Regions from separate parts of the Vagococcus martis genome, predicted to be linked through region 2. Evidence: a T-box and tRNA genes for the amino acid it is inferred to sense, from the RefSeq annotation. Region 2 holds a T-box; the other holds one or more tRNA genes.
The links. The T-box of region 2 lies ahead of BW731_RS07200 (valine--tRNA ligase). A T-box ahead of a tRNA ligase gene usually reads a tRNA of that ligase, here a tRNA-Val.

Region 1 (3,372 bases), 330 kb from region 2:
CGAGAGAACTCTCGTTAAGGAACTCGGCAAAATGACCCCGTAACTTCGGGAGAAGGGGTGCTGAACGCAAGTTCAGCCGCAGTGAATAGGCCCAAGCGACTGTTTATCAAAAACACAGGTCTCTGCAAAATCGAAAGATGACGTATAGGGGCTGACGCCTGCCCGGTGCTGGAAGGTTAAGAGGATGGGTTAGCAATAGCGAAGCTCAAAATTGAAGCCCCAGTAAACGGCGGCCGTAACTATAACGGTCCTAAGGTAGCGAAATTCCTTGTCGGGTAAGTTCCGACCCGCACGAAAGGCGTAACGATTTGGGCACTGTCTCAACGAGAGACTCGGTGAAATTTTAGTACCTGTGAAGATGCAGGTTACCCGCGACAGGACGGAAAGACCCCATGGAGCTTTACTGTAGTTTGATATTGAATGTTTGTGACACATGTACAGGATAGGTAGGAGCCGTAGAAGTCGGAACGCTAGTTTCGATGGAGGCGCTGGTGGGATACTACCCTTGTGTTATGACCATTCTAACCCGCACCACTAATCGTGGTGGGAGACAGTGTCAGATGGACAGTTTGACTGGGGCGGTCGCCTCCCAAAAGGTAACGGAGGCGCCCAAAGGTTCCCTCAGAATGGTTGGAAATCATTCGTAGAGTGCAAAGGCAGAAGGGAGCTTGACTGCGAGAGCTACAACTCGAGCAGGGACGAAAGTCGGGCTTAGTGATCCGGTGGTTCCGCATGGAAGGGCCATCGCTCAACGGATAAAAGCTACCCTGGGGATAACAGGCTTATCTCCCCCAAGAGTTCACATCGACGGGGAGGTTTGGCACCTCGATGTCGGCTCGTCGCATCCTGGGGCTGTAGTCGGTCCCAAGGGTTGGGCTGTTCGCCCATTAAAGCGGCACGCGAGCTGGGTTCAGAACGTCGTGAGACAGTTCGGTCCCTATCCGTCGCGGGCGTTGGAAATTTGAGAGGAGCTGTCCTTAGTACGAGAGGACCGGGATGGACATACCTCTGGTGTACCAGTTGTTCTGCCAAGGGCATTGCTGGGTAGCTATGTATGGACGGGATAAACGCTGAAAGCATCTAAGCGTGAAGCCCCCCTCAAGATGAGATTTCCCATTCCTTTAAGGAAGTAAGACCCCTGAAAGATGATCAGGTAGATAGGCTAGGAGTGGAAGTACAGTGATGTATGGAGCGGACTAGTACTAATCGGTCGAGGACTTAACCAAAATAAGCGGTGGACAATTATGATGATAGATAACTTTAACATTCAGTTTTGAGTGAGCAATTACTCAATAATATATAAGTGCGGTGACGATGGCAAGAAGGATACACCTGTAACCATGCCGAACACAGAAGTTAAGCTTCTTAGCGCCGAGGGTAGTGAAGGGTTTCCCTTTGTGAGAGTAGGACGTTGCCGTGCTTATATTTTTTAGTGATGGAGGTTTAGCTCAGCTGGGAGAGCACCTGCCTTACAAGCAGGGGGTCAGCGGTTCGATCCCGTTAACCTCCATAAGATTTAGACTCGTTAGCTCAGTTGGTAGAGCATCTGACTTTTAATCAGAGGGTCACTGGTTCGAGCCCAGTACGGGTCATATATGCGGGTGTGGCGGAATTGGCAGACGCACTAGATTTAGGATCTAGCGCCTAACGGCGTGGGGGTTCAAGTCCCTTCACCCGCATTATTATATATGCCGGCTTAGCTCAGTTGGTAGAGCATCTGATTTGTAATCAGAGGGTCGAGGGTTCAAGTCCTTTAGCCGGCATCTATAAGCGGAAGTAGTTCAGTGGTAGAACATCACCTTGCCAAGGTGGGGGTCGCGGGTTCGAACCCCGTCTTCCGCTTTAATAAGTTCTAGCCGGGGTGGCGGAACTGGCAGACGCACAGGACTTAAAATCCTGCGGTGAGTGATCACCGTACCGGTTCGATTCCGGTCCTCGGCATCAAAATAGCGCCCATAGCTCAACTGGATAGAGTGTCTGACTACGGATCAGAAGGTTAGGGGTTCGACTCCTCTTGGGCGCGTTAGATTGTATTATTAATAGTAACGCCATTTTATTTTCGCGGTGTAGCTCAGCTGGCTAGAGCGTCCGGTTCATACCCGGGAGGTCGGGGGTTCGATCCCCTCCGCCGCGATAATTACGACCTTTGGACCTTTAGCTCAGTTGGTTAGAGCTCCCGGCTCATAACCGGGCGGTCGTAGGTTCGAGTCCTACAAGGTCCATTGTAAGTTCATATGGAGGATTACCCAAGTCCGGCTGAAGGGAACGGTCTTGAAAACCGTCAGGTGTGTAAAAGCACGCAAGGGTTCGAATCCCTTATCCTCCTTATTAATATCGCGGAGTGGAGCAGCTAGGTAGCTCGTCGGGCTCATAACCCGAAGGTCACAGGTTCAAATCCTGTCTCCGCAATTAGGTTCCGTGGTGTAGGGGTTAACATGCCTGCCTGTCACGCAGGAGATCGCGGGTTCGATTCCCGTCGGGACCGTTGTTTTATTAGCGGGTGTAGTTTAGTGGTAAAACTACAGCCTTCCAAGCTGTTGTCGCGAGTTCGATTCTCGTCACCCGCTTTAAAAATAAATAGGGCCTATAGCTCAGCTGGTTAGAGCGCACGCCTGATAAGCGTGAGGTCGATGGTTCGAGTCCATTTAGGCCCATAGTATAAATTTTTATACGATTATTTAAAATTATGGCCCGTTGGTCAAGCGGTTAAGACACCGCCCTTTCACGGCGGTAACACGGGTTCGAGTCCCGTACGGGTCATGAGTATTATGGAGGATTACCCAAGTCCGGCTGAAGGGAACGGTCTTGAAAACCGTCAGGTGTGTAAAAGCACGCAAGGGTTCGAATCCCTTATCCTCCTTATTAATATCGCGGAGTGGAGCAGCTAGGTAGCTCGTCAGGCTCATAACCCGAAGGTCACAGGTTCAAATCCTGTCTCCGCAATTAGGTTCCGTGGTGTAGGGGTTAACATGCCTGCCTGTCACGCAGGAGATCGCGGGTTCGATTCCCGTCGGGACCGTCTTTAATGGTGCAGTAGCTCAGTTGGTAGAGCAACGGATTGAAGCTCCGTGTGTCGGCAGTTCGATTCTGTCTTGCGCCATTTTATTAGCGGGTGTAGTTTAGTGGTAAAACTACAGCCTTCCAAGCTGTTGTCGCGAGTTCGATTCTCGTCACCCGCTTTAAAAATAAATAGGGCCTATAGCTCAGCTGGTTAGAGCGCACGCCTGATAAGCGTGAGGTCGATGGTTCGAGTCCATTTAGGCCCATTATTATAATTTGGAGAAGTACTCAAGTGGCTGAAGAGGTGCCCCTGCTAAGGGTATAGGTCGGGTAACTGGCGCGAGGGTTCAAATCCCTCCTTCTCCATTATTA
Region 2 (3,372 bases):
AGGCATTCCAAATTTTATTGATGAAATTCCAAGCAGCATCCATTTTTTCATAACTAAAACGCATGTCTTGACCTGGTGTTGAGCCATTTGATAAGAACCAACGCAACGCATCTGCCCCGTATTGATCAATGACATCCATTGGGTCGATACCATTACCAAGAGATTTACTCATTTTACGGCCATCTTCCGCACGAATTAATCCGTGAATCAACACATTTTCAAATGGTCTTTCTCCAGTAAATTCTAAACTTTGGAAAATCATGCGACTTACCCAGAAGGAAATAATGTCATAACCAGTTACTAATGTATTCGTTGGGAAATAACGTTTGAAGTCATGTGACTCAGTATCCGGCCAACCCATTGTTGAAAATGGCCAAAGAGCTGAACTGAACCATGTATCTAACACATCTTCATCTTGATGCCAGTTTTCAATGTCTTTAGGTGCTTCTTCTCCAACATAGACTTCGCCTGTTTCATTATGGTACCAAGCTGGAATACGATGTCCCCACCAAAGTTGACGAGAAATTACCCAGTCATGTACATTTTCCATCCATGTTAAGAATGTCTGATTAAAACGTGGTGGATAAAAATCAACGGCGTCATCTGTTGCTTGGTTTTCAACAGCTTTTTTTGCAAGTGGCGCCATTTTAACAAACCATTGCGTTGATAATCTTGGCTCAACCACGACTCCAGTTCGCTCAGAGTGACCAACACTATGAGTCATTTTTTCAATGCCTTTAAGTAGTCCTAACTCATCTAAATCCTTAATGACTGCTTTACGCGCAGTGAAACGATCCATACCGGCATATTTACCAGCTAAATCATTCATTGTCGCATCATCATTCATCACGTTAACACGAGGTAAATCATGACGATTACCCACCTCAAAGTCATTAGGGTCATGCGCTGGTGTAATTTTTACGACACCTGTTCCAAATTCCATATCAACATAATCATCAGCGACAATCGGAATTTCTTTATCCACTAATGGTAAAATCACTGTTTTGCCAATTAAATGTTGATAACGTTCATCTTTAGGGTGAACGGCAACTGCTGTGTCTCCAAGCATGGTTTCTGGACGTGTTGTCGCAATTTCTAATTTTCCACTGCCATCAGCTAATGGATAATACATATGATAAAACGCACCTTCGATGTCTTTATGAATGACTTCGATATCAGATAGAGCGGTTTTTGCTTGTGGGTCCCAATTAATAATGTACTCACCACGATAAATAAGACCTTTATTATAAAGTGTCACAAACACTTTTTTCACCGCATCAGATAACCCATCATCTAAAGTAAATCTTTCTCTAGAATAATCTAACGATAACCCTAATTTTGCCCATTGCTCACGAATATGTCCGGCATATTCTTCTTTCCATTCTTTCGTTGTTTCGATGAATTTTTCACGACCTAAATCATATCGTGACACCCCTTCACCACGTAATTTTTCTTCAACTTTCGCTTGAGTCGCAATTCCAGCATGATCCATACCAGGTAACCATAATGTATCAAAGCCTTGCATTCTTTTTTGACGAATAATCATATCTTGCAGCGTTGTGTCCCATGCATGACCTAAATGAAGCTTTCCTGTCACATTTGGTGGTGGAATGACAATAGAATACGCTGGTGCACTTTCATCCCCACTTGGTTTAAATAAATCTTTTTCTAGCCACTCTTTATAACGCCCTTTTTCAACAGCTTTTGGGTCAAACTTTGGCGCTAAGTTTTGTTGTTCATCTGTCATATACATTTCTCCTTATTTTTTATTTTTCAAAACAAAAAAGCCCTAAAGTTATTTCTAACTTTAGGACGATTATCTCGCGGTACCACCTATCTTATAAGCATACAAATACGCTTATCTCTCTAGGTCATATAACGTTGACAATACGGTTCCCACTCCTAGGCTACCTTCATACTCTTAAATGGAAAATCTTTCAGCCGATGGATTTTCTTTCTGCAACACATCCAAGTATTACTCTTCCTATTCTTTGTGGTTGTTTATGACATTCATTTTACCTTGATAGCATCATTTCGTCAAACTTAGATTAGTGCTTTTGCAGCATCTAATGCTTTAACATAATTTGGTTCACTTGATACTTCTGGTACGATTTCTTCATATGTAATGACGCCATCTTTGTCTAACACAAAAATTGAGCGTGCTAAACGATTAATTGATGGAATTAAAATACCATATTCTTTTCCAACAACACCTTCTTCATCTCTTAACATTGTCATGTCAACTGATTCAGCTGCACACCAATTAGCTAATTGTTCTTTTGTGTTATTTGAAATCGTTAAAAAATACACGTCTTTCATTGTCGCGGCTTCTTTATTAAAGTGTTTTGTCTGTAGTGCACAAACACTAGTATCAATATCAGGTACCACACTAATAATAACTGGTTTTCCTTTTAATTCCTCTAATGAAATCACATTATCTGACAAATCTTTTAAACGAAATAATGGGGCTTTTTCTCCAACTTTTGGTGGTGTCCCTACTAATTCTACTGGGTTTCCTTTTAACAATACTTCCATGTCGACACATCCTTTTCATGACTTTACTTCATTATAGTTAAATAAAGTCAAATATACAAAGTTCATGCCTCGAAAAAACTAAATCAAGTCAACATTTGCATGATTATAATTTTCATCGTAATAAATTAACGTTTGTAATTCTGTTGTTAAATCAATGTATTGGACTTGTACGTGAGATGGGACTTTCAACCGTTTAGGAGCAAAATTAAGAATAGCCGTTACACCTGCGTCTACCACTTGGTCAATGACCTGTTGGGCTTTACTACTCGGTACAGTCATAATAACTGTCGTGATTCCTTCTTTTTTCACAATACTTTTTAACTCACTCATATTTTTTACTGTGATACCATTGATTTTTTCTCCAATAAGTTCCGGATTTGTATCAAACGCTGCAACGATATTTAAGTTAGTATCTCGTCTGAAATTATTTTTAATAAGCGCTTTTCCAAGATTACCAGCCCCAACAAGTGCAATACGTTTTTCAATATCTGTTTTTAGAATATCACTAAATACTTCTATCAAATAAGGAACATCATACCCATATCCACTACGTCCTAATTCACCAAAATGAGAAAAATCTCGTCTAATAGTCGCTGATGGGATTTGAATCATTTTACTAAACTCATTTGATTTGATGCGTTTAACACCTGCTTCATGTAATGTTTTCAAATATCGAAAATAAAGTGGTATACGTTTAGTTGTTGCTTTTGGGACCATTCTAATATCCTTTTGTTCCTCCACAATCGACCCCTCCTAAAGTTGTGATGATTTTCACATTTAGTTTATCATTTTTCACAATCTTTTTCAATCACAGTTATGCGTTATCCATCGACTCTT

Region 1: it has a tRNA-Val gene. The T-box ahead of BW731_RS07200 (valine--tRNA ligase) is inferred to sense a tRNA for this amino acid. The anticodon was not compared.

Annotation. Positions count from the first base shown of each region.
Region 1 is NZ_MVAB01000001.1:1,147,343-1,150,714, reverse strand. It holds rRNA gene BW731_RS05635 (23S ribosomal RNA) at 1-1,226, shown strand, start outside; rRNA gene rrf (5S ribosomal RNA) at 1,305-1,420, shown strand; tRNA gene BW731_RS05625 (tRNA-Val) at 1,438-1,510, shown strand; tRNA gene BW731_RS05620 (tRNA-Lys) at 1,520-1,592, shown strand; tRNA gene BW731_RS05615 (tRNA-Leu) at 1,598-1,679, shown strand; tRNA gene BW731_RS05610 (tRNA-Thr) at 1,691-1,763, shown strand; tRNA gene BW731_RS05605 (tRNA-Gly) at 1,771-1,842, shown strand; tRNA gene BW731_RS05600 (tRNA-Leu) at 1,856-1,941, shown strand; tRNA gene BW731_RS05595 (tRNA-Arg) at 1,950-2,023, shown strand; tRNA gene BW731_RS05590 (tRNA-Met) at 2,061-2,134, shown strand; tRNA gene BW731_RS05585 (tRNA-Ile) at 2,149-2,222, shown strand; tRNA gene BW731_RS05580 (tRNA-Ser) at 2,237-2,326, shown strand; tRNA gene BW731_RS05575 (tRNA-Met) at 2,336-2,409, shown strand; tRNA gene BW731_RS05570 (tRNA-Asp) at 2,413-2,485, shown strand; tRNA gene BW731_RS05565 (tRNA-Gly) at 2,497-2,567, shown strand; tRNA gene BW731_RS05560 (tRNA-Ile) at 2,581-2,654, shown strand; tRNA gene BW731_RS05555 (tRNA-Glu) at 2,689-2,760, shown strand; tRNA gene BW731_RS05550 (tRNA-Ser) at 2,771-2,860, shown strand; tRNA gene BW731_RS05545 (tRNA-Met) at 2,870-2,943, shown strand; tRNA gene BW731_RS05540 (tRNA-Asp) at 2,947-3,019, shown strand; tRNA gene BW731_RS05535 (tRNA-Phe) at 3,028-3,100, shown strand; tRNA gene BW731_RS05530 (tRNA-Gly) at 3,109-3,179, shown strand; tRNA gene BW731_RS05525 (tRNA-Ile) at 3,193-3,266, shown strand; tRNA gene BW731_RS05520 (tRNA-Ser) at 3,279-3,366, shown strand.
Region 2 is NZ_MVAB01000001.1:1,481,684-1,485,055, forward strand. It holds gene BW731_RS07200 (valine--tRNA ligase) at 1-1,747, opposite strand, end outside; T-box leader at 1,806-2,001, opposite strand; gene tpx (thiol peroxidase) at 2,044-2,535, opposite strand; gene BW731_RS07210 (redox-sensing transcriptional repressor Rex) at 2,614-3,276, opposite strand; gene BW731_RS07215 (helix-turn-helix domain-containing protein) at 3,350-3,372, opposite strand, start outside.